Regions from separate parts of the Mycolicibacterium sp. SMGY-1XX genome, predicted to be linked through region 1. Evidence: predicted binding sites of a transcription regulator. Region 1 holds the regulator's gene; the other holds the start of a gene.

What was found. Region 1 encodes LexA, which represses DNA repair genes until DNA is damaged. Its sites were predicted from a motif close to CGAACANNTGTTCG; they were not measured.
Region 2: the regulator LexA is predicted to act here: its motif matches at 5,299-5,312, upstream of NL241_RS20495 (HNH endonuclease signature motif containing protein).

What each region holds. Positions count from the first base shown of each region.
Region 1 covers NZ_CP101139.1:2,994,292-3,009,863, forward strand. Annotated here, with positions in the region: gene dapF (diaminopimelate epimerase) at 1-535, shown strand, start outside; gene hflX (GTPase HflX) at 581-1,990, shown strand; gene NL241_RS14745 (molybdopterin guanine dinucleotide-containing S/N-oxide reductase) at 1,987-4,275, opposite strand; gene NL241_RS14750 (acyl-CoA dehydrogenase family protein) at 4,391-5,554, shown strand; gene NL241_RS14755 (LGFP repeat-containing protein) at 5,748-8,150, shown strand; gene lexA (transcriptional repressor LexA) at 8,194-8,904, opposite strand; gene NL241_RS14765 (LysM peptidoglycan-binding domain-containing protein) at 9,229-9,711, shown strand; gene nrdR (transcriptional regulator NrdR) at 9,872-10,336, shown strand; gene NL241_RS14775 (PhzF family protein) at 10,389-11,093, opposite strand; gene NL241_RS14780 (alpha/beta fold hydrolase) at 11,140-12,162, opposite strand; gene NL241_RS14785 (proteasome assembly chaperone family protein) at 12,270-13,280, opposite strand; gene sthA (Si-specific NAD(P)(+) transhydrogenase) at 13,454-14,863, opposite strand; gene NL241_RS14795 (DUF4192 domain-containing protein) at 15,041-15,572, shown strand, end outside.
Region 2 covers NZ_CP101139.1:4,242,277-4,257,848, forward strand. Annotated here, with positions in the region: gene NL241_RS20470 (branched-chain amino acid ABC transporter permease) at 1-105, opposite strand, end outside; gene NL241_RS20475 (branched-chain amino acid ABC transporter substrate-binding protein) at 187-1,398, opposite strand; gene NL241_RS20480 (two-component system response regulator PdtaR) at 1,658-2,287, opposite strand; tRNA gene NL241_RS20485 (tRNA-Leu) at 2,391-2,467, shown strand; gene NL241_RS20490 (M4 family metallopeptidase) at 2,471-5,191, opposite strand; gene NL241_RS20495 (HNH endonuclease signature motif containing protein) at 5,313-7,223, shown strand; gene NL241_RS20500 (oxygenase MpaB family protein) at 7,166-8,179, opposite strand; gene NL241_RS20505 (TetR/AcrR family transcriptional regulator) at 8,241-8,852, shown strand; gene NL241_RS20510 (adenylate/guanylate cyclase domain-containing protein) at 8,908-10,215, shown strand; gene NL241_RS20515 (nitrilase-related carbon-nitrogen hydrolase) at 10,162-10,959, opposite strand; gene NL241_RS20520 (Dps family protein) at 11,054-11,557, opposite strand; gene NL241_RS20525 (DUF2339 domain-containing protein) at 11,727-13,508, opposite strand; gene NL241_RS20530 (response regulator) at 13,553-14,185, opposite strand; gene macS (MacS family sensor histidine kinase) at 14,220-15,335, opposite strand; gene NL241_RS20540 (alpha/beta hydrolase fold domain-containing protein) at 15,378-15,572, shown strand, end outside.

The DNA.
Region 1 (15,572 bases):
GGGCTCGCTGGCGGGGCCCCGTCCGGTGGCGGTGCACCACGCCGATGAACTGCACGCCGACGTCACCGTCGAGATGGGTAAGGCCAACACCACCGGCACCGGCGACGCGGTGGTGGGTGGACGGCGGTTCACCGGCGTCGCGGTGGACGTCGGCAATCCCCACCTGGCGTGCGTCGGCGTGAGCCCCGAGGACCTGGCCGCTCTCGACGTCGCCGCGCCGGTCCAGTTCGACGCCGGGCAGTTTCCCGAGGGGGTCAACATCGAGGTGCTCACCGCTCCGGCCGGGGGAGCCGTCTCCATGCGGGTCCACGAACGGGGGGTCGGCGAAACCCGCTCCTGCGGCACCGGCACCGTCGCGGCCACGGTCGCCGCGCTTCGCCATCTCGGCGAGCAGACCGGCACCCTGACCGTGCGCGTTCCCGGCGGTGAAGTCACCGTCACCATCACCGAGGCCACCAGTTACCTCCGGGGCCCGTCAGAATTGGTGGCACACGGCCAGCTGTCGCAGGAATGGTGGGCGGCTCTTGAACGTTAATTGGGGTGCATGAAAAGTGATCTCCGTGCGAATCTGTATTCGCCTATGACTGAATATCCGTTTAATCACAATCCCAGCGTCGGTGAGCTGGCACTCGATGACCGCGCCGCGTTGCGCCGTGTGCACGGGCTTTCGACCGAACTCGAAGACGTCTCCGAAGTCGAATACCGCCAGCTGCGGCTGGAGCGGGTGGTACTGGTCGGCGTCTGGACCGACGGTAGCGCGGCCGACGCCGATGCGAGCCTCGCCGAACTGGCCGCACTGGCGGAAACGGCGGGCTCCGAGGTCCTCGAGGGCCTCATCCAGCGCCGCGACAAACCGGACCCGTCCACCTACATCGGTTCCGGCAAGGCCCAGGAACTGCGCGAGGTCGTCATCGCGACCGGCGCCGACACCGTGATCTGCGACGGTGAACTCTCACCCGCCCAGCTCAACGCGCTGGAAAAGGCCGTCAAGGTCAAGGTCATCGACCGCACCGCGCTGATCCTCGACATCTTCGCCCAGCACGCCACCAGCCGCGAAGGCAAGGCGCAGGTGTCGCTGGCGCAAATGGAATACATGCTGCCGCGGCTGCGCGGCTGGGGTGAGTCGATGTCCCGGCAGGCCGGTGGCCGCGCCGGTGGCGCGGGCGGCGGCGTGGGTACCCGTGGTCCCGGTGAAACCAAGATCGAGACCGACCGTCGTCGCATCCGGGAACGGATGTCGAAGCTGCGCCGCGAGATTCGCGATATGAAGAAGATCCGCGACACCCAGCGCAGCACGCGGGTCCGCAGTGACGTCCCGCAACTGGCGATAGTCGGCTACACCAACGCGGGCAAGTCCAGCCTGCTCAACGCCCTGACCGGGGCCGGTGTGCTGGTGGAGAACGCGTTGTTCGCCACCCTCGAGCCCACCACTCGGCGCGGCCAGTTCGACGACGGCAGGCCGTTCGTGCTCACCGATACCGTCGGCTTTGTCCGGCACCTGCCCACCCAGCTGGTCGAGGCGTTCCAGTCCACACTGGAGGAAGTGCTCGGCGCCAGTCTGCTGGTACACGTCGTCGACGGCTCCGATGCCAACCCGCTGGCCCAGATCAGTGCCGTACGTCAGGTGATCAACGAGGTGGTCGCCGATCGCAACGGCACCCGGCCACCGGAGTTGTTGGTGGTCAACAAGATCGATGCCGCAGGTGATCTGGCGCTGGCCCAGCTGCGGCGGGCGCTGCCCGAGGCGGTGTTCGTTTCGGCGCGCACCGGTGAGGGGCTGGACCGGCTGCGTCAGCGGATGAGTGAACTGGTGGAACCCACCGACGTCGCCGTCGACGTGACCATCCCGTACGACCGGGGTGATCTGGTGGCCAAGGTGCACAGCGACGGCCGGGTGGACAACGCCGAACACACCGAATCCGGCACCAGGATCAAGGGTTTCGTTCCCGCGGGACTGGCGGCCGGGCTCCGGGACTTCGCCACCCGCTAACGCCGCACCAGCGGCGGCGGCTGGTGTGCCCGCACCGGCGGCAGCGCATCGGTGAACTTCTCCACCTGCACCAGCACATGCGCGCCGGTGCATCCACGGGCCAGCGACGACGTGCCGCGGTCATCGGTGAGCACATTGGGATTCCCGTGCACGCACATGGTGTCGGGGTCGTGGGGGTCCTCGGGGTCGTACCAGGCCCCGGTGGGCAGATGCACCACCGCGGTGCGCACCGCGTCGTCGATGACGACGCCGGCCAGGCAGCTGCCACGGTCGTTGTAGACGCGGACGACGTCGCCGTTGCTCAACCCCCGGGCGGCGGCATCCACCGGATTCATCCGAATCGGTTCGCGCCCCTGGACTTTGGACATCTGACTGGTGCGTCCGGTGTCGAGCTGGCTGTGCAGCCTGGTGGCGGGCTGATTGGCGATCAGGTGCAACGGGTAGGTGGCCGCTCGTTCGCCACCCAGCCACTCCCGCGGGCGGTACCAGCGGGGGTGGCCCTTGCAGTCGTCGTATCCGAATTCGTCGATGGTGGCCGAGAAGATCTCGATGCGCCCGCTGGGAGTGCCCAGCCTGTGGGCATCAGGGTCGGCGCGGAAGTCCGCCAGCAGGGTGAGTCCCTCTTCGACGGGCAACCGCAGCGAACCCGCCGCCCAGAAGTCCTCGAAGCTCGGCACCGCGAAATCCAGGCCGGCCGCCCACTGCTGGTACAGGTGTGTCAACCACTGACCTTCGGTGCGGCCCTCGGTGAACTCCGCCCCGAAGCCGAGCTTGTCGGCCAGTGCGGCGAAGGTGTCATAGTCGTTGCGGGACTTAGCATATGGCTCGGCAAGTGCCGGCATGGCCATCAGCACCGGGTCGTTGCGGGAACCGGAGAAATCATTGCGCTCGTAGGCGGTGGTCGACGGCACCACGATGTCGGCGTGTTTGGCCATCGCCGTCCAGTACGGCTCATGCACCACCACGGTGTCCATCCGTGCCAACCCGCGACGCAATCGCGCCAGGTTCTGGTGGTGATGGAACGGGTTGCCGCCGGCCCAGTACACACACCGGATGTCGGGATAGGTCAACCGCAGCCCGTTGTAGTCGAACTGTTCACCGGGATGCAGCAGCATATCGCTGACCGCGGCGACCGGGATGAACGTGCGAACCGGGTTGAGGCCCTGGGGGAGCACGGGCAGTCGGCACCGCAGCGGCGCGAGCCCCGGTTCGTTCATCGAGCCGTAGCCGTGGCCGAAACCTCCACCGGGAAGGCCTATCTGGCCCAGCATCGCGGCCAGCGTCAGCCCCATCCACGGCGCCTGTTCGCCGTGTTCGATGCGCTGCAGTGACCAGCTGACCGTGACGATGGACCGGCAGGCGGCCATGCGTCGGGCCAACTGCCGCAAGGCGTCTGCGGGCAGTTCGCAGAGTTCGGACGCCCATTCGGGTGACTTGGGCACCCCGTCGTCGAGGCCGAGCAGATACCGCTCGAACCTGTCGTACCCGACGCAGTACGTGGCCAGGAAGTCACGGTCGGCCAGCGCTTCGGTGGCCAGGACGTAGGCGAGTGCGAGCATGATGGCGACGTCGGTTCCCGGCACCGCGGGCAGCCACTCGTAGTCGCCGTCCACGTCGTCGCGCAACGGGGAGATCGACACGATCCGACCCCCACGGTCACGGAACCGGGCCAGGGCGTCCCGGGCCGGATGTGCCGTCGTTCCACCGTGATTCACGGCGGTGTTCTTCATGGCGATGCCCCCGAAGCACACCAGCAGATCCGTGTGCTCGGCGATCACGTCCCACTGCGTGGAGCGTTTGAAGAGATCGTCGTGGGTGCCGACGACGCGGGGCATGATCACCCCGGTGGCGCCCAGGCTGTACGAGTGCCGGGAGAAGGTGTAGCCGCCGAGCAGTTTCAAGAAGCGGTGCACCTGACTCTGTGCATGGTGGAAGCGGCCCGCGCTGGCCCATCCGTAGGACCCGCCGTAGATCGCCTCGTTGCCGAAGGTGTCGACCACGCGACGCAGTTCGGTGGCCAGCAGTTCGGTGAGTTCGTCCCACGACACCACGATGAACTCGTCGGCCCCGCGCTGCGCCGACGGGCCGGGTCCGTTCTCGAGCCACCCGCGGCGCACCGCGGGTTCGGCCACCCGGGCGCGGTGGCGCAGCGAACCCGCCAGATTGCCCAGTAGGGGCGAGGGGTTCACGTCGGTGGCCAGCGGTTGTACCGAGCTGATGTCGCCGTCGCGGACCTGGGCGTGAAAGGCGCCCCAATGCGTCAGGCTGGCCGGCGCAGATGCCATGGCGGGCAGTTTACGGGGAACTCGCGGCACGGATTTGCCGACCAACCACCCGGTTGGTATATCGTCGTCGGCAAGACGTGTTGTCAAACCCCGAACCCGGCTCCGGAGGTCCATCATGGGTAGTGCCGTCAAGTACCAGCGCACGTTGTTCGAGCCCGAACACGAACTGTTCCGCGAGTCCTACCGCACCTTCCTCGAGCGCCACGTCGCACCGCACCACGAGGAGTGGGAAAAGAACAAGATCGTCGACCGCAACGTGTGGGTCGAAGCCGGTAAGCAGGGCTTCCTGGGCATGGCGGTGCCCGAGGAGTACGGCGGCGGCGGTATCGACGACTTCCGCTACAACACCGTGATCACCGAGGAGACCACCGCCGGCCGCTACAGCGGTATCGGCTTCGGCCTGCACAACGACGTGGTGGCGCCCTATCTGCTGCGGCTGGCCACCGACGAACAGAAGCAGCGTTGGTTCCCGGGCTTCTGCAGCGGCGAGCTGATCACCGCCATCGCCATGACCGAACCCGGCACGGGCAGCGACCTGCAGGGCATCAAGACCCGCGCGGTCAAGCAGGATGACGGCAGCTGGGTGCTCAACGGCTCGAAGACGTTCATCACCAACGGAATCCACGCCGACCTGGTGATCGTCGTCGCCCAGACCGACCCGGACAAGGGCGCACAGGGCTTCTCGTTGCTGGTGGTCGAACGCGGCATGGAGGGCTTCGAGCGCGGGCGCCACCTCGACAAGATCGGGTTGGACGCCCAGGACACCGCTGAGCTGTCGTTCACCGATGTCAAGGTGCCCGCGGAGAACCTGCTCGGCGACGAGGGCATGGGCTTCATCTATCTCATGCAGAACCTGCCGCAGGAACGGCTCAACATCGCCATCATGGCCGCCGCCGCCATGGAAGCCGTTCTCGAGGAAACCATTCAATACACCAAGGAACGCAAGGCTTTCGGCAAGCCGATCGGCAGCTTCCAGAACAGCCGCTTCGTGTTGGCCGAACTCGCCACCGAAGCCACCGCTGTGCGGATCATGGTCGACGAGTTCCTGCGGCTGCATCTCGACGAAAAGCTCACCGCAGACCAGGCGGCAATGGCCAAGTGGTACACCACCGAAGCCCAGGTGCGGCTGGTCGACCGGTGTTTGCAATTGCACGGTGGTTATGGATACATGCGCGAATACACCGTCGCGCGCGCATTTCTCGATGCACGCGTGCAGACCATCTATGGCGGCACCACCGAGATCATGAAAGAGATCGTCGGCCGCAGCCTGGGGGTCTAGCAGCGTTCCATACCCGACATATTGCGCGCAAAACGCGTCGGGCCTGCACGTCAATTCGGTACCGGGTGGGTATTGTCGTCAAAATGACGGCGATATGGCCATATCGTGCTCGGCTATTGTCCGAGAGTTGACGGTGACGAATTTCGGACGACGAGATCGGCGTATGCAGGCCGGTAAACCGCGGGGAGTGGGCATGACGACGCAGCGAAACCCATTGCGATGGGCGGTCGGAATTCTGGCGGTGTGCGCGGCATTTGCGTTCGCAACGCCATTCGTTCCGGTCGCTCACGCCGACCCGCAAGGCGACGCCGCCGTAGCGATCGATCAGGCGTGGACCGGCTCCGGTGGCGACACCTCGCCGCTCGGCCCGAAGGTCGGCGGCATCTACCCGGCCGGCGCAGGCTTCGGCCAGGACTTCGTGAACGGCGCCATGTTCTTCTCGCCCGAGACCGGCGCGCGGTCGGTCTTCGGCGCCATCCTCGACAAGTACCGCTCCCTCGGCGGCCCGGCCGACAGCGGCCTCGGATTCCCCACCATCGACGAGGGGCCCGGGCGGGCTCCGGAAAGCCGTAACGTCACCTTCAGCGCACCCGAAGGTGCGGTCATCTTCTGGACGCCTGCCACGGGCGCGTGGCTGGTGCGCGGCGTGATCAACGCGGCCTGGGACCGGGTGGGCGGATCGTCGGGTCCGCTGGGTGTCCCGGTGGAGGACGAAACCTACAGCGGCGAGACCATTTCGCAGCGGTTCAGCGGTGGGCAGCTGACCTACGACACCGCCGCCAAGACCTTCACCACCACGCCGCCCGAGTTGGCCGGGCAGCTCGGGGACCTGGCGCTGCCCGACGACGCCGCATCGTCGATCGACCTCGCCTGGCGGGTGGCCGGCGGAGCCGGCGGCCAGCTCGGCGCCAAACAAGGCGACCCGTACCCCGTCGGCGACGGGACCGGCCAGGACTTCGCGGGCGGCAAGATCTTCTTCTCGCCGGACACGGGCGCGCACGTCGTCAGCGGCACCATTCTGGAGAAGTATGAGGCCGCGGGTGGGCCTACCGGCGAACTCGGTTTCCCGACCGCCAACGAGGCCGACGGCGACGTGCCCGGCAGCCGGATCAGCACCTTCGGCGCCGAGGGTGACCCGGTGATCGTGTGGACTGCCGAACACGGCGCCGTGATCGTGCGCGGGCCGATGAAGGCGGCGTGGGACGAGCTCGGCGGGAGTGGCGGTGATCTCGGCGTCCCGATCGCCGACCAGACCGGCGACGGCACCATCACGCAGAACTTCAGCGGCGGGCAGGTCACGTACAACAGCAGCACCAACAGCTTCAGTACGCAGCCGCCGGAGCTCGCCGAACGGCTGGCTGGACTCGATCTCCCCCAGCAGGCCAGCCCCACCTCGGCGCCTGCCGCTGCGCCCGCGGCTCAGGGTGATGACAGCGGCACCGAGGGATCGGGTTCGAAGAGCTGGTACCTGTGGGTGCTCATCCCGCTGGCGATCCTGCTTCTGGCCTCGTTGGCGGCGTTCGCGGTGATGCGACAGCGCCGCAACGCCGGCCCAGGCGCCGGCGGCGGTTTCCGTCCGGGTGGTGCGCCGGGGAACCACGACGTCTTCGATGAGGCCTCGCATGGGGGGCGCGACGAGGACGAACACGCCAGATGGGAATCCGCGGGCGCAGGACAGAGCAGTGGGCCGTCGAAGTTCGGCGATGCCGAGCCCGACGACACCGACTACCTGGCCGCGCAGCCGCCGTGGGCCAAACGTGAGCCCGGCGCCCAGCCGTGGAGCGAGCCGGCCGTACCGACCGCGGGGTTGGCGGCTGCCGCTACCGGCCCCGATCTGTTCACCCATCACGGTGCGCACGAGGCCGAGGACTTCACCGCCGATGTCGAGGAGCAGGACCCCGACGCCGTTGACACCGCGCCCACGCCGGTACAGACGGAATCCGGGGAGCCGTCCGGCCGCCACGCCGCGGCGGGCGCGGAGGAGTCCCGGCCACCGTGGCTGACTGACCAAGATGCTCACGTGCCGGGGCCCGGCTCCCTGTTCGCCCCGGTATACGGTGCGGCGCCGCCGCCGGCGCAGGAAGAACCGGCCGCGCCGTCGTCTGATGTCGATGAACCGGGCTACGCGGCGCCCGTCGGCGCGACCTTCGAGGATGGGGACGGCGGCCTGTCACCGTCTCCGTACGCCGAGCCCGGGTATGGGCAACCGGATGCTTCGTTGTCCGGCGAAACGCCGAGCGAGTACGGACGGCCGGAGTACGCACAGCCGGAGTACACGCCGTCGGAGTACGCACAGCCGGAGTACACGCCGTCGGAGTACGCACAGCCGGAGTACACGCCGTCGGTATTCGAGCGACCCGATGACGAACGGCCGACAGACGGCCCGTCACCGACCGCCTCGTCGGCGTCGCCTCCGGCGATCCATCTTCCGCTGGATGACCCCGATGAAGCGCCGGAGGGTTACCCCATCAAGGGAAGTATGCGCACGGGGACCTACCACTCGCCCGGCTCTGCTTCCTACGATGTGACGGTCGCTGAAATCTGGTTCGCCTCAGAGGATTTGGCCGAATCCAACGGATTCACCAAAGCGGAGTGAGCTCACCCGCCCCCGCGGGATGGGTCAGCTCACTCCGTCCGGGTCAGATCTTCCGGATGACGGTGACAACCTTGCCGAGGATCGCGGCGTCGTTGCCCGGGATCGGGTCGAACGCGGGATTGTGCGGCATCAGCCAGACCTGACCGCTGGTGCGCTTGAAGGTCTTGACCGTGGCTTCGCCGTCGATCATCGCGGCCACGATATCGCCGTTGTCGGCCACGGCCTGCTGCCGCACCACCACCCAGTCCCCGTCGCAGATGGCCGCGTCGATCATCGATTCGCCGACCACCTTGAGCAGGAACAGCGATCCCTCGCCCACGAGTTCGCGGGGTAGCGGGAAGACGTCCTCGACGGCCTGTTCGGCCAGGATCGGACCGCCGGCAGCGATTCGGCCGAGCACCGGGACGAAAGTGGGTTCCGGCAACGCGTCCGAACCCGCGACGTCGGTGAGCACTGCCGGCGCGGCCTCGTCGGCACCCCGGACATCGACGGCTCGCGGCCGGTTCGGGTCACGGCGCAGATAGCCCTTGCGCTCGAGAGTGCGGAGTTGGTGGGCGACCGACGAGGTGGACGTCAGGCCCACGGCATCGCCGATCTCACGGATGCTCGGCGGATAGCCCCTGCTGGTCACCGAGGCGCGGATCACCTCGAGGATGGTGCGCTGCCGTTCGGTCAGCGATGGATCGGGGGAGTTGTCACGCGGTCTACCTGTGCCGCCTTGCGCGTCTGAACCTGTGCCAGTGCTGTCACCCATGGCCCTGAATGTAATCGCAGCGACCGACAGAATCAAACATGTGTTCGAGGCGTGTCGCGGAACCGGGTGCCCGTCGCTGTGCGCGGCCTGGTGCCCGGCGGCCGATTTCACTAAGTGGGGCTGGAGTGACGCCTGGGGCGGAAGCTTTTGTCGGTGGGTCGTTCTATGGTTCGGCTACAAATCGATCACATGTTCGGTTGGCACTATCTTATCGAACATGTGATCGACTAGATTCGAACACAGGAGCGAACGATGGCACAGCTCAACCGGGCTCGGCACCGGATCTCTGCAGGACACCATTTTCTCGGGTCGGAAGGAACGGACATGACACTCATCGACACTCTGCCTCCGCGCCACGCGCAGCCGCGTCCCGTGGACGGCGCGCCGCGGCCGGTACGTCGGCGCACCGACGCCGGACAGGTGCGGCGCAGGCCGATGGAGGTGCGTCCGGCCGGTGCGCCGGTCCGCCGGCGCGGTACGGGTGTGCCGGTCTCGCGGGCGCCGCATCGTCGTCGCCGGAGCATCACGCCGGTCACCACGGTCGGGCTGGCGCTGCTGGCGGCGCTGATCACCGTGTGGCTCGGCGCTGTCGCCCAGTTCGGTGAGGCCATCCAGGGCGCCACGGCCCCGACTCCGAGCAAGCTGGCCGTCGTGCAGGTGCAGAGCGGGGAAACGCTGCAGACCGTCGCGGCCCGGGTCGCTCCCGGCGTGCCGATCGGCGACACGGTGCAGCAGATTCGCGAGCTCAACCAGCTCGAGAGTGTGGCCTTGACGGCCGGTCAGACGCTCATCGCGCCCGTGGGCTGAGTCCGTGTCGGACCACGACGAATCCAGGTGGTGCACAACCGCGATGGCGATGGGAATGCGCAGGACTGCGCCCAGAGCGATGGCGGTGGCTCAGCTCGGCGCGGCGCAGGTACTCTCTGAAGCGGGAGTAACACGTGTCCAGTGCGGCGAAGGAGCGGTGATGCACTGTCCTTTCTGCCGGCATCCGGATTCTCGTGTGGTCGATTCCCGCGAAGCCGATGAAGGCCAAGCCATTCGACGTCGGCGGTCATGCCCGGAATGTGGCCGGCGGTTCACCACGGTCGAGACCGCAGTGCTCGCAGTGGTCAAGCGGAGCGGCGTCACCGAACCGTTCTCTCGCGAGAAGGTGATGCGCGGCGTGCGACGGGCGTGCCAAGGCCGTCAAGTAGACGAGGACGCACTGCACCATCTCGCCCAACAGGTGGAGGACACCATTCGTGCGGCGGGTTCACCAGAGGTGCCGAGCAATGAGGTCGGCTTGGCGATTCTGGGACCGCTTCGCGAGCTCGACGAGGTTGCCTATCTGCGATTCGCGTCGGTGTACCGCTCGTTCTCGTCGGCCGAGGACTTCGAACAGGAGATCCGCGCGCTGCGCGAGCACCGACGGGTGACGGCCACCAGTTGAAACAGGAGTCCGAGGCTGCGAGGTAGTCGAAGGGTTCCGGGCTCGCAGGCGGTCACGCCAACTCGACGTTGGTGACGCCATCGCTGACCACCCGGCCGGCGACATGAACCCATCCGTCCGGACTCCACCGCGTGCGGATCTGTGACCCTTGTCCTTGCGTGATCGCCAGGTCGCGACTGAGGTACTCGGTGATCCGCACTGCCGCCGCGCCGGTGGCCTCGTCCTCAGGGACTCCGAGATTGGCGGCAAACATTCGTGAGCGCAGTGCACCGGCGTCGCGGTCGAGCCAGGTCCACAGATAATGCTGAATGTCGTCGGAGTAATCGCTGGGATCGGCGGCGGCCAGCTCCTCGAGTGAGGGGAGTTCGCGAATCGCGAACTCCGGTGCCCATTCCGCGCGGGCGCTGATCGATGTCAGCTCATCGTCACCGTCGAGGCCGTAACCGACCTGGACGATCCCCGCGGGAACCTGCAGAGTGTGCACCGGTGTGCCTTGGTCCTTCAACCACCACGAGGCGCCGACGGTGGGATGGCCTGCGAACGGCAATTCGGTTGCCGGAGTGAAGATCCTGGCGTGCGCCGTACTGCTCCCGGGTGCCGGCAGGTCAATGAAAACAGTTTCGCTGTAACCCAATTGCGTGGCCAGCCGTTGGCGGTCTCGAGGCGCGACGGCGGTGGCGTCGACCACACCCAGGGGATTTCCGAACTTGCCGGCCGAATCGGTGAACACCCGTAGCACTGTGACATCGATACCCATGGGTCGACTCTACTTGCCGTTTGGCGCCGTTCGGCGATCCCGTGAATCAGGTCGCGCTGCGCTCGTCGGTGCCCATCGCATCGAGCACCGCGACCTTGGTGTCGACGGTGCCCGACATCGCCCGCTCGCTGATGCCGCTGCGCAGCAGTTGGCGCAATGCCGTCTGGTCGTACTCGGCGGGTTCGGTGGAATCGATGAAACGCTCCACCACCTCGACGAAGCGATCCGGGTCGTCGTGGAAGGGGAAGTGTCCGGACCCCTTGAAGATCTCCAGTTGCGAACCCGGCATCGCCGCATGCGCCATGTGGGCGTGACTGACCGGGATCACCACGTCGCGGTCGCCCCAAATGAGCTGAACCGGAACCGATTCGGTCAAATAGCAGCGGTCCAGCATGGTGACCACCTGGCCGCGCCAGTCGACGACAGCGCGCAGTGTGCGAGTGAAAGCCGAGGACGCGGTGGGTTCGGGAAGATCGCGCAGGATCCGAAGGACATTGGGCAGTTCGCGTCCCAACGCCGTACTGCCGAGCACGCCGCCGGCGACTTTGCCTGCCATCTGCACCGCGGGCAACACCAACGGAAGACGCAGCAGCGCCAGCGCTTCCCCGCCCATGGGCAGTGACGCCATCCGCAGCGCGATGTTGACATCGCGGGTCACTCCGCCCGCGCCGACGAGGATGAGGCGGTCGACCAATTGCGGGAACTGATATGCGAATTGCATGGCCACGCCGCCGCCCAGCGAATGGCCGACGACGGTGACCTTCTCGATGTCGAGCACACCGAGCAGGTCGCGCATGCCGTTGGCGTACGCGGCCACCGAATAGTCTGCGCGCGGCTTGTCGGATTGACCGTGACCGAGCAGATCCGGTGCGATGACGGTGAACCGCTGGGCCAGCTTGGACTGCACCGTCGACCACGCGGTGGAATTGTCACCGATGCCGTGGATCAGCAGCAACGCCGGACCGGACCCGGCGATGCGGAACGCACGCCGGTACCCGTGAATGGTGCGGAAATCCAGGGTCGGCGTCAGCTCGCGGACCGAACGCAGATTCGGCTTGCGGGTACTCATGCGCCCGGCACCCGGCGACGAGGGCTACAGCAGCCAGGGGAGGTTGCCGAGGTGGATGTCATATGCGCCAACTTCGTCGGGCCCCATAGCGGCGGAACTGAGGCGGATCAAGTGGTTCCGTTGTCGTCACGGAACGGATCCTGGAAGTTGTCGCCGGCTTGCTGGGCCAGGAATCGCTCAAACTCCGCTCCGAGTTCGTCACCGCTGGGGAGTTCCTCATCCCTGGCCAGCAGGGAGCGGTTCTCTTGTGCGGCAACGAATGCATCGTACTGTCGCTCGAGGGCGCTCACCACCTGAGCCACTTCCGGGCTGCCTTCGACCTGTTCGTCGATCTTGATACGGATCTCTGCCGCTGCTTCATCGAGGCCGTCCACCGGAATCTCCAGGGAACTGGCACCGGCCACGTGTTCGAGCAGCGCTTTGGCCGCGTCCGGGTAATCGGTCTGCGCCAAGTAGTGCGGCACGTGGACGGTGAAACCCATGACCTCGTGACCGTGTTGCGCCATGCGGTACTCGAGCAGGTTGGAGACGCTGCCCGGAACCTGGACCTCACCGACCCACGGCGTGTGATCGGCGATGAGTTCCCGGTTGTTGGCGTGTGCGGTCAACGTCACCGGCCGGGTGTGGGGCACCGCCATCGGGATGGCGCCCAGCCCGATGGTGCGGCGCACCCCGAGTCGCTCGGCCAACAGGCGGACAGCGGTGATGAAACGTTCCCACTTCAGATCCGGCTCCATCCCTGCGAGCAGCAGGAACGGCGTGCCCACGCTGTCGTGCAGGGCGTACAGGTTGAGCTCGGGGTTTTCGTAATGGGTGAAGTGATCGGTCTTGAACGTCATCAGCGGGCGACGCGACCGGTAGTCGAGCAATTCATCGATGGCGAAGGACGCCACCAACTCGGTGTCCAGCGACTGCCGGAGGTGCTCGGCGGCCAACTTGATCGCATGCCCCGCATCTGAGAAGCCTTCCAGGGCGTGCACCAATACGGGTCCGCGTCCGTCAGCTGACGACAGCTGCGGCGCAGGGAACTCGAGCTCGTACATCCCGCTCTGCTCGGGCTGGTAGCGCCGATCCTCGTGCGGGGTCGAGTCTTCTGCGGGGTCGTCGATGTGACCCATCTACTCTCGCCTCCTCGTCGCGGCGCCGTCATCACGCGTTGGCGCACCGTGTCCCTCTAGTTTCCCTCAGTGCCTTGCCTGCGGCGTCGCGGACCCACCCATGAATCAACGTTGCAGGGTGTTCCGGGCATTCCGGGGGATACCCACCGCCGCGGCGGCAGTCGCAGGTCCGGTCAGCGAGCGCGGAACTGGTTGAGGGCACGCAGCTTGTTCATCACATCCAATGCCGCCACCTTGTACGCCTCGGAGAACGTGGGGTAGTTGAACACCGCGTCCACCAGGTACTCGACGGTGCCGCCGCAACCCATCACGGCCTGGCCGATGTGCACCATCTCGGTGGCGTTGGTGCCGAAGATGTGGACGCCGAGCAGGCGCAAATCCTCGGTGGACACCAGCAGCTTGAGCATGCCGTAGGAATCACCGGCGATCTGGCCGCGAGCCAGTTCCCGGTAGCGGGAGACGCCGACTTCGTACGGGATCGCCGATTTGGTCAGATCGATCTCGGTGGCACCGACATAGGACACCTCGGGGATGGAGTAGATGCCGATGGGCTGGAGTTCGGTCATACCGTGGCAGGGTTCGCCGAAGGCGTGGTAGGCCGCCAGCCGGCCCTGGTCCATCGAGGTCGCGGCCAGGGCGGGGAAGCCGATGACATCGCCTACGGCGTAGATGTGGTCGACCTTGGTCTGATAGTTGTCGTCGACGAAGATGCGGCCGCGGTTGTCGGCCTCCAGCCCGGCGTTGGCCAGATCGAGGTGATCGGTCTGGCCCTGACGTCCGGCCGAGTACATCACGGTCTCGGCCGGGATCTGTTTGCCGCTCGCCAGCGTGGTGACCGTCCCGGACGCACCGACGTCCACCGCGGTCACTTCCTCGCCGAAACGGAACGTCACCGCGAGGTCACGTAGGTGGAACTTGAGTGCCTCGATGATCTCCGGGTCGCAGAAGTCCAGCATCGATTCCCGCTTCTCGACCACGGTCACCTTGGTGCCGAGTGCGGCGAACATCGACGCGTATTCGATGCCGATGACACCGGCACCCACCACGACCATCGAGGTCGGCAGCATCTTCAGGTCCAGGATGCCGTCGGAATCCAGAACCCGGTCCTCGTCGAATTCGACACCGGCAGGTCGCGCCGGTTTTGTCCCGGTGGCGATGACGATGTGCTCACCGCTGACGGTCACGCGGTCTCCGCGGCCGGGGTTCTCGACGAGGAGGGTGTGCTCGTCGACGAACCGTGCGTGCCCGGTGTAGAGCTCGATCCGGTTGCGCATCAACTGACTGCGCACGACATCGATCTCCTTGCCGATCACGTGCTGGGTGCGGGCCAGCAGATCGGCCGGCGTGATCTTCTCCTTGACGCGGTAGCTGGCGCCGTACAGTTCGCGCTGGTTCATACCGGTGAGATAGACCACGGCCTCGCGCAGCGTTTTCGATGGGATGGTGCCGGTGTTGACGCAGACGCCGCCGAGCATGCGACCGCGTTCGATGACCGCAACCGTCTTGCCAAGCTTGGCCGCCGCGATCGCCGCTTTCTGTCCGCCAGGTCCAGAGCCGATGACCACCAGGTCGTATTCCTGCATCGAAGCCATGCGTAGCTGTCTACGCCGGTTGACCGTCGCCCGCATGCCGACAGTGTCAATACCGCGTGAACAATGCTCGCCGGCCGGCATCCAGAGTTCGCACTTCATGCACAGCGCGGTGCCTCGGCCTGGTGCAGCGGCAGCCGGCTGACGGCCGTGGTTGCCAGCGTCAGCGGCATGACATCTCATCGCCCTGAATTCGACCGTCCCGAGTTCGACCACCACCCCGATTTCGATCTGAACAGGCCTGGCGCATTGATCGCGGCCCTGCCCGCGATTCTGGGCTTCACACCGCTGAACTCGCTGGTTCTGGTGTCTGTGGAACGCGGCCAGGTGGGCGCCGTGCTGCGTGTGGACCTCGGTGACGACCTGATCGACAACCTCGAGAATCTGGTCTCGGTGGCGGCGTCGGCCCGGCCCGACGCGGCGATCGCGATCATCGTCGACGCCCAAGGAGCGCTGTGCCCGTCGTGCGGGGACGAACATCGCCGGTTGTGCGCCGCATTGTCGGAGGAGCTGAGCCTGCACGATATTCCGTTGTGGGCCGCACACCTGGTGGACCGGGTGGCAGCCGGCGGGCGGTGGCACTGTGTCGACGGCTGCGGTTCCCGGGGACGGGTGGACGATCCGGCGAGCTCCCCGGTCACCGTGGCCGCGGTGCTGGACGGCCGGCGGCTCTACGGGCGGCGCGAGGATCTGCAAGCGGTCA
Region 2 (15,572 bases), 1.2 Mb from region 1:
TGACAGTCCATCGATGGTCAGCTGCCAGAAGCTGTCGAACAGCCCCTCTACGTTGAAGCTGATGTTGGCAAGACAGGCACTCTGACCGATGCAGTCCTGGGTCATCCGGTTGGGGGCTCCTTAACGCTAGCCGCTGAACGAGAACGCGTCCGAGCCATGTGGTCCCGGACGCGTTCGTCGTCAGTCTTACTGAACCTTGTAGATCCAGATGAGCGTGTTGGTGAGCTCACCGTTCGGGGTCCACTCGTACTTGCGGGCGATACCGGGAGCGCTGTAGGTACGCACGAACTCCAACAGCTCCGGACGGGTGACCTTGCCCGAGTCGATGCCCTTGAGCAGGATCGTGCCCAGGTCGTAGCCCTCGGTGCTGTAGGTACCCGGCTCCTGGCCGAACTTCTCGGTGTACTCGTCGGCGAAGGTTCCGGTGGCCGGGCCGCACGGGCAGGCCAACACGGCGTCCTTGGAGGATTCGCCGGCCTGCTTGACGAACTCGGGATCCTTGGTGCCGTCGGCGCTGGCGAACGTCGCCTCCACGCCACCGTCACGCAGCTGCTGGACGAACGGCGCAGCCTCGGCGTAGTACCCGCTGAAGAACACCGAATCCGGGGCCACACCCTTGATCTGGTTCACCGCGGCCGAGAAGTCCTTGTCGCCCTTCTTCACCGAGATGTTGCAGCCCGGATCCGCCACGGAGCCCAGCGTCTCGCGGACCGCCTGGGCCAGCCCGAGACCGTAATCGGTGCTGTCGTCGACGACGCAGACCTTCTGGTTGCCCAACGTGTTCTTGAGGTAGTTCGCCACCGAGGGGCCCTGCACGCCGTCATTGGCCAGGCCGCGGAAGAAGGTCTTCCAGCCGTTCTCGGACAAGGTGACATTGGTGGCCGACGCGGTGGTGGCCACCAGGCCCGCCTGGTCGAACACCTGACCCGTGGCCTTCGTTTCACCCGAGAACGCCGGTCCGACCAGTCCAACTGTGTACGGATCCTGGATGATCTGCGGGGCGATCTGGGTCGCCTTCTGCGGATCGCCCTCGGTGTCGAACGTCTTGAGCTGCACCTGGCAGCCGGGGTTGGCCTCGTTGTGCTTGTCGACGGCCAACTGGACGCCGTTCTTGATGTTGATGCCCAGAGCGGCATCGGGCCCGGTCAGCGCGCCGGCCATGGCCAGAGACAGCGGCGGGCACTGGGCGTTGCCGTCACCCGCGGGATCGGCGGGCTCAGCGCCCTCCTCCGCTGCGACCTCGGCGCCGTCCTGATCGATCTGAACCTGCTCGACGATCTTGAGATCGCTTTGGGCCGCACCTTCTTCGGGCGACCCCTGGTTGCAGCCGGCTAGCCCCAACGCAAGCAGAGCAGCTGAACTGAGAGCGAATGCACTTCGTACCGTGCGACCGCGCACTTCTCACCTCCGGGTCAATGTGAGTCGGCACCAACGCCCCTAGTTGGACCGTCGACTGCGTCGGAAAGGACGTCGATGGTTCGAAAGGGACGTTGATGCTTCGGAAAGAACATAGCCAACGCTTGGCCGAACCGCGTGGTGTTGGCGAACGCGAGCCGCCCTCTGTCGGCACTGCGACGGGAAAACTCACGGTCAGCGGGGCGTGGAACCGGAAATTGACCACCCGGGAAACGCATTCTTAACGCGCGCCCGGGCCGCGTCAGGTCGCCGGCGGTTCCTCCGCAGGCGGGTCCAAGGTCTCCAGAATGACCTCCGCAACGCGTTTCATGGTGGTGCGCCGATCCATCGCCGCCCGCTGAATCCACTTGAAAGCTTCCGGTTCTGACATGTTCTGCTTCGATTGCAGCAAACCCTTGGCGCGCTCGACGAGCTTGCGGGTTTCCAGCCGGTCGGAGAGGCTGGCCACCTCCTGCTCCAGCTGGGCGAGTTCGCCGAACCTGCTCACGGCCAGCTCGATCGCCGGGATCAGGTCATTGATGGAGAACGGTTTGACCAGGTAGGCCATGGCGCCGGCATCGCGGGCGCGTTCCACCAGGTCGCGCTGACTGAACGCGGTGAGCACCACGATCGGGGCGATTCGTTTGGCGGCGATCTCGGCGGCGGCGTCGATACCGTCGCGTCGCGGCATCTTCACATCCATGATCACGAGGTCGGGTTTCAGCTGTTCGGCGAGTTCGACCGCTTCCTGGCCGTCGCCCGCCTCACCCACGACTTCATAGCCTTCTTCACGAAGCATCTCGGCGAGATCAAGCCGGATGAGCGCCTCGTCCTCGGCGATGAGCACTCGGTGCGGTGTGGCGACGTCGGAGTCGCCCGTTGGCGCGGTCATCCCGACATTGTGGCGCGGGGCGCCGCATTGGGCGAGCCCAGGGCGCGCACGGTAACCTCTGACGGTTCGCGCGCAGCCATCCTCTATGGTGGTATCCCGCACGGCCCTCGTATCCCAACTGGCAGAGGAAACGGATTCAAAACCCGTCCAGTGTGAGTTCGAATCTCACCGAGGGCACCAGCACTACAGAAGTACCAGTGCCTCGGAACCGGCACGCGTCGTACTTCCGGCGATTCCCACCGCGTCGAACGCGTCTCTCACCGCTTCCAATTCGTCGTCGTTGAAACCGAACAGCGCCGCGCTGTCCAGGATCGCCGCTCGGCCGTCGACGAACTTGGCGCCGGCGCGAAGTCGGAACAGCGAGCTGTAGAACACCTTGGCCCAGGTGTCCGACGACACGTCCGTGGTATCGGAATCGGTCATCATCAGGTACGCAGCGTGGCTGAAGATGGTGCTGTTCCAGTGCTCGCCGCCGTCGTCCTCGGTGCCGGTGTAGCGCAAGGCGTAGTGCGCCTTGTAACCCGATCCGACCGCCGTGGGATCGGCCATACTGCGCAGTGCACCGGTACCGGTGTCTTCGCCGATCAACCACCGGTCGACACCGGTGTCGCCTTCGGCGAGACTGCCGAGGACGTCCGCGTAGGCCTCGTTCAGCGCCCCGGGCTCGCCGTACTCCCATACTGAGCCGCCGTCGGCGAGGATGTGGCTGACCACCCCGTGCGTGAATTCGTGGGCCACCACATCCAGCGCGGCCTCGAAACCCCCGGTGTTGCCGAAGGCGAACTGCTGTGCACCCGGATCCCAGAACGCGTTGGTGTACCCGGCGAAGTACTGCCACAGGCCCGTACGTGGGTTGTAGCCCACCGACGACACCACCGTCGCGCCTTCGCCGTCGATCGAGTCGCGGCCCAGGACCGTCAGGTAGTAGTCGTAGACCACCGCCATGTTGGCGTGCGCGGACACCCCAGCTGCGTTCCAGCCGAACAGCAACGAGCGGACCACGACGTTTCCGGGGATGTTCGGACTACCCAGCCCGAAGAAGCTGTACGTGGTGGCGTAGGTGGTGATGTTGCGGGTGGAGTCGACGAGGGCGTGGCTGTCGAAGAACCACCACTTGGCGGTTTCCACATTGAGCGGCCGGTCGACTCCGCTCAGATCGCGGGCCAAAACGGTGGCCGCCAGCGCCTGCACGTTCGACGTGCCTGTGATCACCTCGCCGGCCTCGTCCCCATTGGCGCGGATGTAATAGCTGGCACCCACGGAAGGCTCATCCTGATTGGCGGAGCGCAGCTCGACACGCCAGGCCAGGCTCGGCGCTGCATCGTCGTCGAGCGCGAGGATCACGAGTTCGGTTGTGTTCGTTGTGGATTCGAGCAACCGCGTCACCGCGGCCGGCCCCGGCCGCACCCCCATCGAAGTGGCCAGCGCAGCGGCGGCCAGCGCAGCGGCCGCGGATCCGTCGGAGATGACAGGCGTGGTGTCGACCTCGCTGAGCCGACTGTCGTGGTAGTTGAACAACCCGGTGACGGTGCCCTGGCCATCGGTCACCAGAACGACGTCGCCGCCGATCACCGCAATACCGTCGATGCTCTGGCGGAGCCGGAAGAACTCTTCGGGGAACCCAGTCGCCGCCACTCGTTGCACCGTGATGAAATCGGTTGCGGCAAAACCTGATCGAGCCCCGAGGATCGGTGCGACGGTATTGAGCACCGCTGCTGCGTCAGCGGCGTTGTACACCCGCGCGTCGGTGAACGTGCCGTCGATGACGCTGATCCGGCCATCGGTGCCCATCTGGACCGTCACCGCGCCGGGACGGGTGACGGTGGCGTCGTTGATGGCTGGTGACACCACGTTCACCGTGACGGCGGCGGTGGTCGGCCCGGTCCACCCGAACAACTCGGCGAGGCCGTGCACCCGCGGACCGTCGTCGATGGTGACGATGAAGGTGTCGGTGGTCACGGCGATACCGGGACGCGGGGTGTAGGCGAAGGTGCCGTCGGGATTGACCACCACGGTGCCGAACCGGGCGGGCGTCGCGACCGTGTAGGTGAGCTGCGCATCGTCGTAGTCGGTCGCGTTGAGGGCACCGTGGATGACGCCGTCATCGCCCTGGGTCAGGAGCGTGGGCGTTGCGGTCGGCCGCTGGTTGTTCCAGCTGTATTGCGTCTGGCGCACGGCCACCCAGAGCATCTCGAGGAGCCGTGGCACAGGAAGAGCCGGGACGGGGAGATCGTCCGCCACGTGCCCCAGCCCGACCCAGGTCAGTACGTCGGTGGCGATCGTGGCCGTGTTGACGGGCCGTGCCGGTTCGGGAGTTTCGGTGGAGATGGTGGGGATGGAGGTGACTGCAGCGGGGGTGTCCGTGTTGTTGTCGATTTCTGAGTTGTTGTCGATTTCTGGCGCCTGCGCGACGGGTTGAACCGACGGCTGCGGTTCGGCCGTCGCTGTTGGCGTGTCGGCGACTACCGAATCGGACGTCTCTTCCTCTGCGGATGTGGAGCCGAAGTGCGACCGCGAGGTCTTCGGCGCTTCCTTAGTCGGCGGGTCTGGTTCAGCCTCGTCTGCAGTTGATGAGGTCTGCGCCTTGTCGGATTCAACCTCGACCGGCTCGGCGTCGTCGGCCTCAGCAACGTCCTCGTCGTCCTCGGCCAGGTCCGCGACCGCCTGGGGCTCTGCGTCATCGGTGTCGGAGTCCTCGTCCGGCGCCTCGGTCTCGCCTACCGCCTCGGTCTGCTCAGACGGTGAGTCAGCACTGGAGTCCCTGCTAGAGGCTGCAGTAGTGCGATCGTCTGGGGTAGCCGACGCGACACCTGGGCACGATGCGGCAACCGCTCCCACGGCAAATGCCGCTGCCGCCACGTACCTCCAGGTCAGCAAAGCTTCAGCTGGCTTGTGTGCAGTCACCGATCCCCCTCGTTTCCTGAAGAGGCAGATTAGCCGCAAACTTCCGATGATTTTCCGCAGACGGCACCAGCTTCGCCTACGGATTTGTCGGTGGGTGGATCTAGTATCGAACACATGTTCGATGACTTGTTGGATCCGGCGACCTGCGGGGAAATCACCCGCGCGCAGATGGTCACCGCCATCCGGCAATACCACCGCCTGCACGCCAACCACCGCCGCCCGCACCTGGGCATTCGTGGCGATGCTGCTGCGCGACCACGAAGACACCGCCGCCGCCGAGGACCGCCAACACTGGGCCCACGACGGCTGGGCCGCCGCCCGCGACGACATCGGCCCCGCCCTGCGCCTGAGCCCGCGGCGGGCCTCCACCCAGATGAAAATCGCCGAAGCCCTGGCCCTGCGCCTACCCGAAACCGCCGCCCTCCTAGAACACGGCATGATTTCCGCCGCGGTGGCCACCACCATCGTCTACCGCACCGAATACGTCGCCCCCCACGCCCACGCCGCCGTCGACGCCGAAATCGCCGAGCGCGCCGGCGGGTTCAACACCCTCTCCGACGCCGAACTCGACGTCGCCATCGACGCCGTCATCGAAGAACGCGACCCCGACGCGGTCCGGCGATTCCGGGAAGCCGCCAAACACTGCGACGTCCAAGTCGGGAAACGCGAGGACGCCACCGGCACCAAATCGCTCTACGGCCGGATCCTGCACGCCGACGCCGACCTGTCGGTACGGGTGCTCAACGCCTACGCCGACACCGTCTGCAACAACGACCCCCGCTCCCGCGGCGAGTTGCGCAGCGCGGCCTACGGGGCGGTGTTCCGCGGCCACGACCGGCTGATCTGCCGCTGCGCTACACCGGACTGCCCGGCGGCGACCATCCCGTCGAAAGTCGGGTCGGTGATGGTGCACATCCTGGCCGAACAAGCCACCCTGGAAGCCGCCCTGGCCCAGGTCGCCGCCCTGCAAAACCGCCAACCCGCCAACCCCACCGACCCCGCGCCCACCGTCGACCTGGAAGCCCTGGCCCGCGACTTCGACAACCACACCACCACCGGAGAGGATGACGACGACGAACCGCCCTGGGCGCACTGGACCTCCACCACCCCCAACGATGAGGACGGCGACGGCGAGGACCCGCCCAGAGCCGCCCCGGCGCCCGTCCCCGGACCCGAGGACCCCGACAGTGGCGGCGACGCCGCGGTGCCCAACCCCGACACCGACCCGGCCGACACCGACACCACCGCCGGGCAGCCCGCCGCGCGTGCCGGGAAAACGGAAAACGATGCACCACAGGATGATTCAACCCGTGGCTGCCACGCCGCGCCCATCCGGCCGGCGGTCACCCTCGCCGGCGGCATCATCCCCACCGCACTACTGGCCGAACTCATCCACACCGGCGCCACCGTCAAAGCCCTACCGCTACCCACCGCAGAACCCAAGGCCGGGTACGCCTTCACCGGCGCCCTGCGCGAATTCATCCAATGCCGCGACATGCGCTGCCGCTTCCCCGGCTGCAACCGCCGCGCCGAATACGCCGACATCGACCACACCCTCCCGCACGGCGACGGCGGCCCCACCCACCCCTCCAACGGCAAACTCCTGTGCCGCGAACACCACCTCGCCAAAACCTTCTACACCGGCCCCGACGGCTGGACCGACGAACAACTCCCCACCGGCGAAGTCATCTGGACCGCCCCCACCGGACACCAATACCTCACCGAACCCTCCACCTGGCTCATCTTCCCGGACTGGAACCCCGAAACCGCCACACTCCCCCACCACCGAAACGCAAAACACGACGCACCACCACCCCGGGCCCCACCATGCCCAAACGCAAACGAACCCGACAACAAGACCGCCAACAACACATCAAAACCGAACGCGCCTACAACGCCACCCAACGCGCCCTCGAACAAGAACACGGACGAAGCAGACCACCGCCACGTGATCCGTTCTAGATCCCTTGCGGGTCAAGCCATCTGTTCAGCTGTGGCCCGCGAGCGTTCCGGATCGCTGCCGAGTACATAGGTCGGCGAGGTCGGATCAGTGCGCGCACCCTTGACGCGCTTCTTGGCCGCCCGGAACTCCGGCAGCGGCCCCATGGTTGCGTGGATGCCGTTGATCACCGACCAGACGGCGGCCTGACGGGCCAGTCGCTCAACGGGATTGGGGGCGCGGTGCATCACCATGGCCGCCGCCCAGCTGGGCAGGGTGTCGCGGATGGCCCAGTCGATGAGTTCACTGCCGGGTGGGCCGAAGTCGGCGCCGTCGATATTGGGCCCGGTGGACATCGCCATGCCATAGGTGATGGCCAACTTCGGCAGATAGGAGTGCAGGCATTCCAGAGTCTGCGCCTTCGTCTCCGGCAGGTCGGTACCCCCCAGGGCGTGGCCCACCTTGACGAACTCACGGTAGTACCGGTTTATCTTCTTGCCGCGCAGGGGGTTCGGATGGTAGTACTCGTGCGCGGTGGCTATCCCCCACACCACCGTCGCATAGTTCCACCGCAACCACTCGGGATCGTCGGCGTCGTAAGCAAGCCCATCGGGACGGGTGCCCTTGACGGTGTGATGCATGGCGCGGACAGTCTTCGCCAATCGTTCGGCGGTCGCGGTGGATCCGTATGCGGTGCCGATGAAGAACGACAGGGAGTGGCCGAGCCTGACCGCGGCCCCCTCGGGATCGATGCGGCCCGTGGCCACGCCGTCGGCGTCACGCTCAGGAATACGGGAATGGTCGACGCCCATCCAGAAGATCGACGGGTCGAACCGCTCGATGTAGGCGGCGCACTGCAACCCGAACACCAGCGCAGGCATATGCGAATGGACATGCCAGACCGCGCTGCCGGGACCGAACCATCCGGGGTCGCCGGCCGGCTCGGCGAAGTCGAGACCGCGGAAGTAGCGTCCGCGGATCTCATCGTCGTAGAACCGGAGGAAGCGCTGCTGGATTAGCTGGTGCGGCAACGGTGGCAGGAGCTGCATACGGCCGAGATTACCTTCTGGATACACCTGTGGCCAGACTTTCTGTAGCTAGGATGTACCGGTGTCAAGCCCCACCAGGTGGGCGGGAGTTCCGCTGACCGACCGCCGCATCGAGCGCCGAGGTCTACTCGTCGCCGCGGCCTTTGCCTTGTTCGGCGACGAAGGCGAGAGCGCAGTCTCGGTTCGCTCGGTGTGCCGGGAGTGCTCACTGAACACCCGGTATTTCTACGAGAGCTTCGCCGATACCGATGAGCTGCTCGGCGCCGTCTATGACGGGGTTGCGGCGGCTCTGGCCGGTGAGGTGGAGTCGGCGACCAGATCGGTCACCGAGGCCGGCGGCACGGATGTGGACCGGCTACGTGCCGGGGTCCGCGCGGTGTTGGGCTTCAGCTCCGCCGACCCCCGCCGCGGCCGCGTGTTGTTCACCGAGGCGCGCGCCAATCCAGTGCTGGCCGCCCGACGCTCGGTCGCTCAGGAGAATCTGCGCCAGCTGGTCCTCAGCGAACGTAAACACAGCCATCCGGGTGATGACAACACCGCGACTTTGGTGGCCGCGGCGCTCTACACCGGCGCCATGAGCGAACTCGCGCAACAGTGGCTGTCAGGCAACCTCGGTGATGACCTCGACGCCGTCGTCGAACACACCGTCCGAATGGTCACCGCAAGCGCCTGACCTTCGGTCCAAGTCGCTGCTCACCGGCACCCCAGCGGGATACGCTGCAGCCGTGGTGACAGCGCGCGATGCTGCGGCCTCGGCCCTGGCCGACGGCCGGTTCCGACAGGACAATCCTTGCGTGCCGGTGCGCGGCGCCCATTACGCCGACAGCGCTGCACGGCGGTTCCGCGTCCTGAAGATCACCACCTGGATCGCTGCTGTGGTCAGCGCCGGCTTCGGTGTCTGGCAGATGGTGAGCGGCTACGGCATGTGGCAGATCGGTCTGATCAACGTCGTGACGGGATTCGCCTTCGTCATGATCCCGCTGTTGCGTCCGCTGGGCGATCTGGTGGCACCGCTGACGTTCATCGTCGTCGCCTACGGCTCCATCTTCTTCATCACGTGGAACATCGGCACCGGCTCGGGCCTGCAGTTCTACTACCTGGTGGCGGCGTCGGTGCTGGTGTTGGTCCTCGGTGTCGAACGAATCGGGTTGGCCGGTGCGCTGGCCGGACTCGGCGCACTGCTGGCGGTGCTGCTGGAGATCCTGGTGCCCGACAACGTCGACAATCAACCGCTGTGGCCGTTGACGGTCGGCTTCGTGACATCGGTGGTGTCCTCGTGTGTGATGGCGTTCGCCACCGTGTGGTACGCATTGCGGGAGATCGCCCGCGCCGAAGCCGCCATGGAGATGGAATACGAACGCTCCGAACGCCTGCTGGCCAACATGCTGCCGGCCAGTATCGCCGAGCGCCTCAAAGATCCCGATCGGTCGGCTATCGCTGACCGCTACGACGACGCGTCGATCCTGTTCGCCGACATCGCCGGCTTCACCGAACGCGCCAGTGACATTCCCCCGTGCGACCTCGTCGCCTTCCTCGACCGCATCTACACCGAATTCGACGTGCTGGTCGATCAGCACGGCCTGGAGAAGATCAAGACCACCGGTGACTCGTACATGGTCGTGGCCGGCGTCCCGGAGCCTCGCGCCGACCACGTGCACGCGCTGGCCGATCTCGCGCTCGACATGGCCTCGGCCGCAGCGGGTCTCACCGATCCACTCGGCCGCGCGGTGCCGATGCGCATGGGTTTGGCGATGGGCCCGGTGGTGGCCGGCGTGGTGGGCTCACGCCGGTTCTTCTACGACGTGTGGGGCGACGCCGTGAACGTCGCCTCACGGATGGAGACCACCGACCAGGCAGGCCGGATCCAGGTGCCCCAGAACGTATATGAACGGCTGAAGAACGATTTCGTACTCGAGGAGCGCGGCAACGTCACCGTGAAAGGCAAGGGCACCATGCACACGTGGTACCTGGTGAGCCGACGCTCAGTACAGGTCGAGTCGCCGGTCGGCAAGGAGATCCACGTATTCGGTCAGTGACTTGTCGTGCGTGACCGAAAGATCGATGTCCGCCAGCGCCATACCGGCCTCGGGTCCGGCGGCCGCCACCACCCAGCCGTGTGGGTCGACGATCGCGGTGCCTGCAGTCCACGGTTGCCCCCGCTCCACCCCGCACCGATCGCAGGCGGCGACGGCGACCTTGTTGGTGCGGGCTGTCGACATCGCGGTGATCACCTCGCCGGGACGTTCACCGTCCGGCCGCGGGAACAGCGGCCAGTTGACCGGCGCGACAATGAGTTCCGCGCCATCGGTGACGGCGCGACGGGTGAGTTCGGGGAACTCCAGGTCGTAGCAGACCATGACGGCGATCAGGCCGTGACGGGTCTTGACGACCGGGGGCAGCGCTGCGCCGGGCGTGAAGATCAGTTTCTCGCGGTCCCACAGATGGGTTTTGCGGTAGCAGGCGAGCACCCCACTGCCGTCGACGACGAGGGCGCTGTTGTAGAGCACACCGCCCTCTCCCGCCTCGCAGAAACCGACCACGGCCACTGAATCACCGGCGGCGGCAAACCAGCTCGCGAATTGCGGAGACGACGACGGCAGCGCCAGCGAGCGGGCCTCGTCGGCGTCGGCGAACATGTAACCCGAGGTCGCGAGCTCGGGTGCCACCACGACGTCCGCACCGGACGCCACGGCCTCACCGATTTTCGCTTCGATCGCCGCGATGTTGCCGTCGAGGTCACCGAAGGCGGGTGAGAACTGACAGCAGGCGATAATCGTCATGCGGCCAACTTAGGCCAGACATGCCCGTACGGCCCGCCTGGCGAGAGAAGTTTCCAGGCGAGCCGTACGGCCCCTCTCGAACAAGTTCCTGCGGTTAGACCTTGCGGTTCTCCGACTTGATCAGCCACGCCAGCTTCTCGAGCCCGTCGATGAGCTGATGCAGGATGTCCGCCGTGCTGGGGTCCTGCGCGTCCACGGCGTCGTGTACCTCGCGCATCGTGGCGACCGCGGCGTAGATCCGGGTGGTGATGAGGTCCACCACTTCGGTGGTGTTGTGCTCGAAAGCCGGGAACTCCGGCAGCGACGTCGTGGCGGCCACGGTGTCCGACCGGCCATCGGCCACGCCGTCGAGCGTGCGAATGCGCTCGGCGATGGTGTCACTGCCTTCGCGGGCGAAATCCACCAGTTCGTCGAGCTGCAGGTGCAGATCGCGGAAGTTGGTGCCGACGACGTTCCAGTGCGCCTGCTTACCTTGCAGGTGCAGCTCGATCAGGTCGACGAGCACCTTCTGCAGATTTCCGTAGAACTCTTGGGTGGGCACGAAGCCTTGGATGTCATTGGCTTCGCGACGGTTGGTCTTGGTTGCTGCGGCGGTCATGATTCACGCCCTTTCTTCTCGGTCCGGACAACGGCGTCCGCAAGTGGTCAACAGTTGGCGGTAAACCCCGCTCGAGGGCTGCCGGGCCGTTTACCTGCCGTGCCGTGGTATTTCCGCTTGCCTGCTTACCGTAACGCCGCCCGCCGCGAAATCATGCCCAACATCTTGTCTACTCCGTCACGATTGGTGAGGCATGCCTTTGCTGTGAATCAGCTGAGCCGGTGGCTGCGAGGCTGCGGGCATAGCCGGCCCCCATGGCCAGCAGCACCAGTCCCACCACGATGAACACCACCACCCGGAACATGCCGTCCAGGGTGCCGAGGTCGAACAACAGCAGCTTGGCAGTGGCCGCCGCGGTCAATGCCAACCCGGCGGTGATCGGCGCGGTGCGGGCGTCCCGGTCCGCGACCCGTTGTGCGTAGACGAACAGAGCAGCCGCCATGGCGATCCAGCAGATGGTGGCGGCCATGTGCCCAGCCAGGAACCCGCCGGCAGCGCCGCCGACGAGCACGCCCACGGTGACGGTGAACGCGGTGACCGCGTAGACCCCCACGGCCAGCGCGGAGGCTCCCGCCACGGGCGCCCACTGCGCGGTCGCACTCCGGGCCAGAGCCACGGCGCAGGCGATCAGCAGCACACTGGCTGCCAGCACGGACACCGCTTCCGACGCCGGCAGGGTGAACGCGCTCGCCAGGTGTTCCGGAGGTACGTAGCTGACCAAGACCAGACCGCCGATTACGGTGAAAACGACTGCGACACAACGGGACACGGTGCTGTGGCGGCCTGCGACAGCCACCACCAGCGCCACGGCCAGGAAGACCGGGGCTTGCACATGGCCGTCGAAGGCCACGGTGACCGCCACCACCAGTGCCACCGCCGACAACGCGGAGAAGACCGCCGCCACCGAAGGAGTCACCCCGGGCAGGCGGTGGCGCATCAGCACCATGGCGAGCATGGCCGCCGAGATCGCCGCGGCCAGCAGGACTGCGAACACCTGATCCACCGCGACGGCTGCCGACAACGCCGGGAGCACACCTGCTGCGGTGATGAGCGCCATGGCAACCGGACGTGAACTGCCGGGAAGCAGAACCACCGCACCGAGGACGGCCAGCAATGCGGCGACACCGCACGCGCCGCCGAGCAGCCACGGATTCTGGTCGGAGCCGAAGCTTGCCACCAGTAGCGCCAGCAGCAGCGGCACCGTGACGGCCGCGGTACGTGCGGCGTGCATCAACGTCCAGTCCTTGCCCAGCTGCACCGGCAGCGAGGCAGCCGACAGCGCCAGCATGAACCCGATGAGCAACACCGTCACACCGTCGCTGACGATGGGCGCCAGCACCGCAAGAGGCACCAGCACCAGCACCGCCAGATGTTCGGCATCCCAGCGCCGGGCCAGGGTCAGGCCGCCGCCACCGATCAACGAGGCGATCACCAGGCCCGCCACCGGCGCCACCCAGTGATAGATCGTGGTCACGGCGATGACGTCCATGTAGCCGGCCGCAATACCTGTGGCCGCCAACGCCGTGGCACCGACCCGGCCGCCGGCTTTCCGGTTGAACCAAACGGCGGCGGTCACCAGTGCCGCCGCGAGTGCCGCGCCCGCGGCCACCCGTACCGGGGGCGCCAGCAGCCCGGCCTGGGCGGCCAGCACCAGCAGCAGCACCACGCCGATCAACGTGACCGCGACGCCGGCCACCGCGAGGACCTTGCCGATCCAGCCTTCACGGTTGCCGCTGCGCTCGACCGGTAACGGCACCCGAGCCACCGGTGGAGGCCCGGGCACCGGTGGCGGGGGAACCGGGTAGGGGTAGGGCGGGTAGTGCGGCACCGGCGGCGGTGAAGGGGCCGCCACCGGCAGCGTGCGCTCCAACTCGCTGAGTTGGGCGGCAACGCGGGACAGTTGCTGCGACAGCGCGGCGAATTCTTCCGACAACCGGGCGGGCTGGCTCATGTCCTCTACAGTGACGGCGCCGGACGCTCCCGGCATGAGTAGGACTACTCGTCGAGTCCGTGTTCGATGGCGTAGCGGGCCAATTCGACCCGATTGGCCAGATGCAACTTTCGGAACGTGGCCTGGATGTGGTTCTCCACGGTGCGGTGGCTGACCGAGAGCTTGGCGGCGATCTGTTTGGCGGTCAGGCCTTTGGCCACGTGCCGCAGGATCTCGGTCTCGCGCTCGGTGAGCGTGGGTCCGCCGCCGGAGTCCGCGTTCGGGCGGCGGGCGATACGCCGGTACTCCCCCAGGACCAGTCCGGCGAGGCCGGGGGTGAACACGGCCCGCCCGGCCGCGGTGGCCCGGACCGCTTCGGCCAGTTCGGTTCTCGACGCGCTCTTGACGAGATAGCCGCTGGCGCCGGCTTTCACGGCCTGCAGCACATCATCCTGCTCGGCCGACGCCGACAGCACCAGCACCCGCGACCCGGGTGACACCTCGAGCACGCCGGCGGTGGCCGCGGCGCCGTCACCGTCGGCCAGGCTCATGTCCATCAACACCACATCGGGGCGCACGACGGCCGCCCGGCGCCGCGCCGCGGCCACACCGTCGGCGGTCGCCACCACCTCGAAACCGTCCTCGGCGAGGTCGCGGGCCACCGCGTCGCGCCAGATGGGATGGTCGTCGACCACCATGACGGACGGGTTCACGGCACCGGCCGGCTTGTCCTCACCCACGGCGCACCGTCAGCTCCCATTCCGTACCGCCGGCATCCGAGGTCAGTTTGGCGGTGCCCGACAAGGCTTGCAGGCGTCCGACGATGGATTTCGAGATGCCCACCCGACCCTCGGCCACGGCCTGCTCGAGCCGGCCCGCAGCGATGCCCACACCGTCGTCACGAACGCTCACCGTCACCTCATCCCCCAGATCCTCGACGAGAACGTAGGCGCACGCCTGTGGGCCCGCATGAGCGGTCACGTTGTCCAGCGCGTTACCCACCGCGGCCGTGAGCTCGTCGGCGACCGCGGCCTCGAGCAGCACCGGGGTGGCCGGCACGCTGACCACCACCCGGTCGCCGGCCCGACGCCGCAGCGCCACCCGCAGGTCCACGGAACCGGGCTCGGGATCAGCATTCTCGGCGCTCACCAGACGCCGTAGGGCGCGTTCCTGCTCGCCGGCAAGGTCCGCCAATTCCGCAGCAGCGCCGCCGATTTCGCGGCCACGCTTGGCCACCAGCGCGAGCACCTGGATGACGCCGTCGTGCACCTGGCGGGCCAGCCGTTCGCGTTCGGCGACGGCCGCGGAGATCCGGGTGGCCCGCTCCAGCTCGGCGTGGGCGCGCTGCGCCGTCTGCGCGGCCATGCCCACCGCCAACCCGACGGCAAGCTCGATCACCATGGTGGCGTTGCGCGCGAGGTCGATGCTGACAACCCCTTTGAGGAACGCGTACACCGCCATCATCGTGATACCGGCGAGCATTCCACGGACGGGGCCGAACAGGATGGCCGCCGAGATGGTGGCATTCGTGGCCCACAACGTCGTCGGCCACGACTGGTTGTCGGCGATCCACTGCGCCGACGCCACCATTTCGGTGGACAGGATCAGCGCGCACACCACCGCCAGTTCGCTGAGCACCCACACCGGTCGCCTGCCGAAGCCTTGCAGATAGGCCACCGCACACGCCGACGTCCAGACCGTCAAGACGCCGAACAACACCCAGCCCAACGCGGGACGCTCGAACTCGGCATTGCTGACCACCTGGAAGCCGGCGGCATAGACGTAGCTCAGCAGCCGGAACACCTGGGCGGCGCGCCACAGGGGGCCGCAGGGATCCCGGTCCGGCATGTGCTCAGCATAGGGCGCACCGCGCCGGGGTATGAATAGCCGGTGACGTTGGTGAAGCGATTCGTGGCGCTGCTGTTGTCCCTGTTCATCGCGGTCGTCACCGCCAACGGGTATCGGCCGCTGACCAAGCGCGGGTACCTGTCGCTGTACGCGTTCGGCTTCGGCGTGGTCACTTCCGAGTTGCCGCTGCAGATCCTGGCCGGGCACGCCGCGGCGTTCCTCCCGGTGTCGCGCGGT